3 regions of the Bradyrhizobium sp. JR4.1 genome follow, and region 2 is predicted to be linked to each of the others. Evidence: predicted binding sites of a transcription regulator. Region 2 holds the regulator's gene; each other region holds the start of a gene.
The links. The regulator LexA, encoded in region 2, represses DNA repair genes until DNA is damaged. The targets are predictions, from matches to a motif close to TGTTCNNNNTGTGTTCNG.
Positions count from the first base shown of each region.

Region 1: ABIB90_RS24770 (PA0069 family radical SAM protein) is a predicted target of LexA. The motif match lies at 1,055-1,072, and genes of this name have one in related genera.
Region 3: recA (recombinase RecA) is a predicted target of LexA. The motif match lies at 973-990, and genes of this name have one in related genera.

Region 1 covers NZ_JBEPRY010000014.1:16,603-18,873, reverse strand. Annotated here, with positions in the region: gene ABIB90_RS24770 (PA0069 family radical SAM protein) at 1-1,033, opposite strand, end outside; gene ABIB90_RS24765 (phosphoketolase family protein) at 1,245-2,271, shown strand, end outside.
Region 2 covers NZ_JBEPRY010000003.1:10,387-12,657, forward strand. Annotated here, with positions in the region: gene ABIB90_RS08510 (hypothetical protein) at 1-295, opposite strand, end outside; gene lexA (transcriptional repressor LexA) at 748-1,449, opposite strand; gene ABIB90_RS08520 (molybdopterin molybdotransferase MoeA) at 1,626-2,271, opposite strand, start outside.
Region 3 covers NZ_JBEPRY010000026.1:62,916-65,186, reverse strand. Annotated here, with positions in the region: gene recA (recombinase RecA) at 1-898, opposite strand, end outside; gene ABIB90_RS34285 (hypothetical protein) at 1,189-1,356, shown strand; gene ABIB90_RS34280 (DUF2798 domain-containing protein) at 2,083-2,271, opposite strand, start outside.

The DNA of each region.
Region 1 (2,271 bases), on a different contig from region 2:
TCGGACCGGTGCCCTTCATGCGCTCGCCCCATTTCGCGTCGTAGTCGCGGCCGCCGCGCATGTCGCGGATCAGCGTGAAGACGTGGCGATAGCGGTCCGGATAGTTCGCCATCAGCCATTCCCGAAAGAGATCGCGCACCTCGAGCGGCAACCGCAGCAACACGTAGGAGGCTTCCTTGACGCCGGCATGAGCGGCGGCGTCCAGGATGCGCTCGATCTCGGAATCGTTCAGCGCGGGGATGACGGGGGCGACCATGACGGTGGTCGGAATGCCGGCCTCGGAAAGCTGCTTCAGCGCCTCCAGCCGCTTCGGCGGCGTGGACGCCCGCGGCTCCATGGTGCGCGCCAATTTCGGATCGAGCGAGGTCACGGAGATCCCGACCTTGGCGAGGTTGCGCTTGGCCATGCGCGCGAGAATGTCGATGTCGCGGGTCACCAGCGCCGACTTTGTGACGATCCCGACGGGATGGCCGGCGCGCTCCAGCACCTCCAGAATGCCGCGCATGATTTTGCGCTCGCGTTCGATCGGCTGATAGGGATCGGTGTTGGTGCCGATCGCGATCATCCGCGGCTCGTAGCCCGGCGCTGCAAGCTCCTTCTCGAGCAGCGCCGGCGCCTCGGGCTTCACGAACAGCTTCGACTCGAAGTCGAGCCCCGGCGACAGGCCGAGATAGGCATGGGTCGGCCGCGCGAAGCAATAAACGCAGCCGTGCTCGCAGCCGCGGTAGGGATTGATCGAACGATCGAAGCCGATGTCGGGAGAATCGTTGCGGGTAATCACCTTGCGCGAGGTGTCGATCCCGACCGTGGTCTTGAACGGAGGCAGTTCTTCAAGGCTTTGCCAGCCATCGTCGAATGCGACGCGCGCCTCGGCCTCGAACCGGCCGCTGGCGTTGGACTGCGCGCCCCGGCCTCGCCTGCGCTGGCGGTCGATGGCGACCGCCAGCTCAGGGAAGTCAGAAGGCGCACCCGCCGGCTCGGAGGGCGCCGTGACCGGCGGGTGCTTGAGAGCATGAGAGGATGCTGGACTCATGAAGCAAAGATAGCACGCCAAAGGAACAAATCAAGAACACAAACGAAAAACGTGAAAACAACCCCATGCACAGTAGAGCTGCCCAAACTTCGCGCGCCCGCTTTTGACCTCACGCAACAGTGGCGTCACGGCGATCCCGTTTGATGCTGCCGAAGGATCGATCTCGCCGGAACTCGGTTGGTGACGATCCCGGGTGAAGGTCGGCAGGAACATGACAAATCAACAACAATTGGCCGCAGCGAGCAGCGACCTCGATCTGCTCGACCGCTACTGGCGCGCCGCGAACTATCTCTCCGTCGGGCAGATCTACCTGCTCGACAATCCGCTGCTGCGCGAGCCGTTACGGCCCGAGCACATCAAGCCGCGTTTGCTCGGCCATTGGGGCACGACGCCCGGGTTGAACTTCATTTACGCCCATCTCAACCGCGTCATCCGCGCGCTGGACCTGAGCGTGATCTATGTCTGCGGTCCCGGCCACGGCGGCCCCGGCATGGTCGCCAACACCTATCTCGAAGGCAGCTACAGCGAGATCTATCCCGATATCGCGCGCGATGCCGACGGATTGCGCAAGCTGTTCAGACAGTTCTCCTTCCCCGGCGGCATCCCGAGTCACGCGGCGCCGGAAACGCCCGGCTCGATCCACGAAGGCGGCGAGCTCGGCTACGCGCTGGTGCATGCCTATGGCGCGGCCTTCGACAATCCCGACCTGATCGTCGCCTGTGTCGTCGGCGACGGCGAGGCCGAGACCGGCCCGCTCGCCGCGTCCTGGCACTCCAACAAGTTCCTCAATCCCGCCCATGACGGTGCGGTGCTGCCGATCCTGCATCTCAACGGTTACAAGATTGCTAATCCGACCGTGCTCGGGCGGATGCGCGACGACGAGATCCGCAATCTGTTCCGCGGGCTCGGCCACGAGCCGCTGTTCGTCGAGGGCGACGATCCCAAGCCGATGCATCAGGCCATGGCGGACGCGCTGGATGTCGCGTTCGCCAGCATCCGGTCGATCCAGCAGCACGCCCGCGACGGCCGCAAGAGCATCGAACGCCCGCGCTGGCCGATGATCGTGCTGCGCAGCCCGAAGGGCTGGACCGGCCCCAAGGAAGTCGACGGCAAGAAGGTCGAAGGTTTTTGGCGGGCGCATCAGGTGCCGGTCGCGAACTGCCGCGAGAATCCGGCGCATCTGAAGATTCTCGAAGACTGGATGCGCAGCTACGAGCCGGAAAATCTGTTCGACGCCA
Region 2 (2,271 bases):
CAAATTTGCCGTCGGGGAATTCGATCGCGTCATGATGGCGGTCGGGAACGTGCGGATCGATCTTGCCGAACTTGCCCACGCGGGAATTGATGGTCCGCGTCCAGATCCAGCGATTGTCGTAGCGGACGTCGTCTGCGAAGGCGAGCTCCGTTCCCGGCAGCAGGCAGACGGCAACAGACGGATCGGCTGCGGAGGCGAAGCCGCGCGTCGAGGTGCCGCGGAAATTTGTCGAGACGATCGTCTCGCCGACTTCGGCGGGGCGCGACGCGACGGCATGCAGGCTGTAGTCACACATCGGGTGCTCCTCATGCTGGGATAGCAACCCGCGTCTCTTATCGAGGCGCAGGCCTCTATCAGAGTTGAAGCACGAAAGCTCTGCTCGGTTGTGGGCAAATCTGCGGCTGGTTTCCGCAAGCCGCGATCACATTATCTTTCCCGAATTCAATAGGAACAAAGCGAGTTGCGATGCATTCGGGAGGCGCATGCGCGAATCTTGCCGGCTGGTGCAACGACCTCGATCGCTGGTCGCTGTTTCCTCGCACACCCGAGCCGCGAAGCGGTGCTGTTTCGGTGCTGCTTCGTGGGCGTCGCGAGGAGCCAGCGCCGGAGGAGGGGCCGGATAGTCTGTGCAGAACCAGAAAGACTATCCAGCCGGAGCGGACGATGATCCGCTCCAATCTCTGACCGGCGATGCCGATCGGAAGCGCGCGAGGCGCCAACTTCTCCAGGTATCAAGTACGTCCGGTATCAGTACTTCCGGTAAAGCCCGATCAGCTTGCCCTGAATCTTCACCCGATTGGGCGGCAGGATGCGGACCTCATATGCAGCGTTGGCGGGCTCGAGCGCGATCGAGGCGCCGCGACGGCGGAAGCGCTTCAGCGTCGCTTCCTCGTCGTCGATCAGCGCCACCACGATGTCGCCGGTATCGGCGCTCTCGTTGCGCTGAATCAGCGCCATGTCGCCGTCAAGGATGCCGGCATCAACCATGGAATCACCGCGCACTTCCAGCGCGTAATGTTCGCCCGAGCCGAGCATGTCGGGCGGTACGCTGATGGTGTGGCTGCGTGTCTGCAACGCCTCGATCGGCGTGCCGGCCGCGATGCGGCCCATCACCGGTACCGCCACGGGGCGTTCGCCCTCGTCCGCGGGCAGGCTGGAGCCCGCACGCACCTTGCCGAGATTGCCCTCGATGACGCTCGGGGTGAAGCCGCGGCGGCTGCCGGCGGCTGCCTGGAGCTCCGGCAGCTTGATGACTTCAATCGCACGGGCGCGGTTGGGCAGGCGTCGGATGAAGCCACGCTCCTCGAGCGCCGTGATCAGGCGATGGATGCCCGACTTCGAGCGCAGATCGAGCGCATCCTTCATCTCGTCGAAGGAGGGCGGCACGCCGCTTTCCTTCAGACGTTCACTGATGAACCGCAGAAGCTCGTATTGTTTGCGCGTTAACATCTCGACCAAAGTCCCCCGGTTGATGTCGTCCGATTCCGAGACGCAGAATTCGGCAATAAGCCGCTACATGCTCGAAACAAATCATGAACGGACACTATATGTTCGATACATGTTCCGCAACTGCTTAATTTACCGTGAACAGAGCAAACTCCGCGGAACGCGCGTTGCGGGGGTGCTCAGACGGGGAGCCGCAACACTTCGCAAGCTGTGCCGGCTTCGGCCTTCGGCGCGAATGGTGCGCGCACGAGAAGTACCTGTGCTGCAGCGAGATTCGCAAGCAGCGAAGAGTCCTGATGGTTGACGGGAAGAACGACGCGTGTGCCATCGTCACGCTCCTCCAGATGCGCGCGCAGATAGTCCTCGCGCTGGTCGTTGGCGCCGACGCCGCGGCCGAGCACGGCGCGTTCGCGGCGATGGTGAATCACTGAACGGCCCGACAGGGCGCGAATCAGCGGCACCATGAACAGGAAAGCGCACACGTAGGACGATACGGGATTGCCCGGCAGGCCGATCACACCCATTGCGCCGAGGCGCCCATGCATCATCGGCTTGCCTGGCCGCATCGCGATCTTCCAGAACGCCATCGCGATGCCTTCGTCCCTCAGTGCCTGCTGGACCAGATCGTGGTCGCCGACTGATGCGCCGCCGGTCGTGATCAGGATGTCGGCGCCGCTCTCACGGGCGCGGCGGATGCCCGCGGTGGTCGCCTCCAGCGTGTCGGCGGCAATACCGAGGTCGATGGTCTCGGCGCCCTCGCTGCGGGCGAGCGCGTGCAGGGCGTAACCGTTGGAATAGACGATCTGGCCGTGGCCGGGCGTGGTG
Region 3 (2,271 bases), on a different contig from region 2:
CGCCGGATTTCTCAACGATGCCGGCCTTGACGCCGAGATCGAGGATCTCGCCCATCTTGGAGACGCCCTCGCCGTACATGATGTCGAACTCGACCTGCTTGAAGGGCGGCGCCAGCTTGTTCTTGACGACCTTGACGCGCGTGGTGTTGCCGACCACTTCGTCGCGCTCCTTGATCGCGCCGATGCGGCGGATATCGAGGCGGACGGAGGCATAGAATTTCAGCGCGTTGCCGCCGGTGGTGGTTTCCGGCGAGCCATACATCACACCGATCTTCATGCGGATCTGGTTGATGAAGATCACCATGGTATTGGACTTGTTGATGGACGCCGTCAGCTTGCGCAGCGCTTGGCTCATCAGACGAGCCTGCAGACCCGGCAGCGCATCGCCCATCTCACCCTCGAGTTCGGCCTTCGGCACCAGGGCCGCGACCGAATCGATCACCAGCACGTCGACCGCGCCGGAGCGCACCAGCGTGTCGCAGATTTCCAGCGCCTGCTCGCCGGTGTCCGGCTGGGAAATCAGGAGTTCGTCGATGTTGACGCCCAGTTTGCGTGCATAGACCGGGTCGAGCGCGTGCTCGGCGTCGATGAAGGCGCAGATGCCGCCCTTCTTCTGCCCTTCCGCCACCGTGTGCAGCGCCAGCGTGGTCTTGCCCGAGGATTCCGGCCCGTAGATCTCCACGACACGCCCCTTCGGCAGGCCGCCGATCCCGAGCGCGATATCGAGCCCCAACGAACCCGAAGAGACCGCCTCGACATCCATCGAACGGTCGTTCTTGCCGAGCTTCATCACCGAGCCCTTGCCGAACTGCCGCTCGATCTGGGAGAGCGCGGCGGCCAGAGCTTTACTCTTGTCCATGGAAGATCCTTCGACGATACGCAGGGCAGTGGTGGACATTGGGTCGTGCTCCTTATGGCGAGGATTCGCTAGAGGGACAAACGGCTGGCGGGGCGGCGCGGCGATAAAATCAATGTACCCTATTTGTTCTAGGTTCGCAATATGTTCTTTTGCGGATTTGCGCTTCAAATGACGCGCATCAAAGACGGATGCCCCGCGCGCCGTCAGAATTCCGTAATCCTGCGGCACCGAACCTTTTCGCGGTCTGCGGCCTTTTCTGGGATGGGACTCTTGCATGGGAGTCTTGCATCGGACTCTTGGACGGGACCGCAACTCTGGGGACCTCAGTCATGACGAACAACACGCATCACGATACGACCCGGCGCAATCCGCTGCTGGAGGCGGCGCGGGAGGAGATGATCAAGTTCGAGCGTAAGGAAAATGAGTTCCGCAAGAAGGATCGCGAAGAGCGTGCCGCCGAGCTGCATTTGCCGCTGGACGCGATCAAGGTTCATTAGGCCGCGAGGACGAGCGCTTAGGAGCTGACCGAGGCCCGCTTGCCGACTCGGCAGGCGGCGGTGTTTGCCAGCGGCAACGCGCTGGCGACGATCCCGGAGCAGCGCCCTTTGATCTCAAAGGAGATCGGCACGGGAATCGGGATTCGGACGGCCATGGAGGCGAGTCCGAGTCCATATGGTATCTAAATACTACCAGTAAGTCATTGATTGAACGATGGAATTCGTAGGCGGGCTACTGTGCATGGGGTTGTTTTCGCGTTTTTGAAAGGCGCGCATGGGCCCTTCCACCCCGGAGCCGTCTCCCGGCACCCAACCCCGCCTACAGCAGAACCAGCAATCCGATGCCGATCACCAGCACGACGAAGCCAGCCGCCGTCGCGGCGGCGAATGACCGCTCTACGTTGTCCATGATGCCACCCCGTTGCCGGTGCGCCACGTTTCCCCCATGGCAGCACCGTCGCTGCGAAATCTCGCCTGCGGTTGTGTCCTGAGTTGTGCGAACGGATGTCGAAATTGGGACCGGTGCAGGGCCAGTGTGCGGCCCCCGAGCTCCGGCTTTCGCTGTCACCGTCGGGCCTTGTCAGGCTGTCGTAAGCTGAGCCGGCTAGGGTCGCCTGGCTATGGTGTTGCAGCCCAGCACCTCAGCCTCCAATAACCTTCTCCCCGCTTGGTTCTCCCAAGCGGGGTTTTTTCATGCTGATTTTCATTCGGATTTTCTTGCCGATTTCATACCGGCCAGCCGGTTTGCGAACCGCCCTCGTCCTGCGTCAGGCGCAGCGAGAAGGCGCGGATCACCGGCGCCGCGAGCAGCACGATCGGCAGCATCGCCGCCCATGCGATCAGCCACGACACCATCCAGTGCGCCAGGAAGTCCAGCGCGTTCCCTGCGGGAAGGCTGGCGATGCCCGCGGCGAT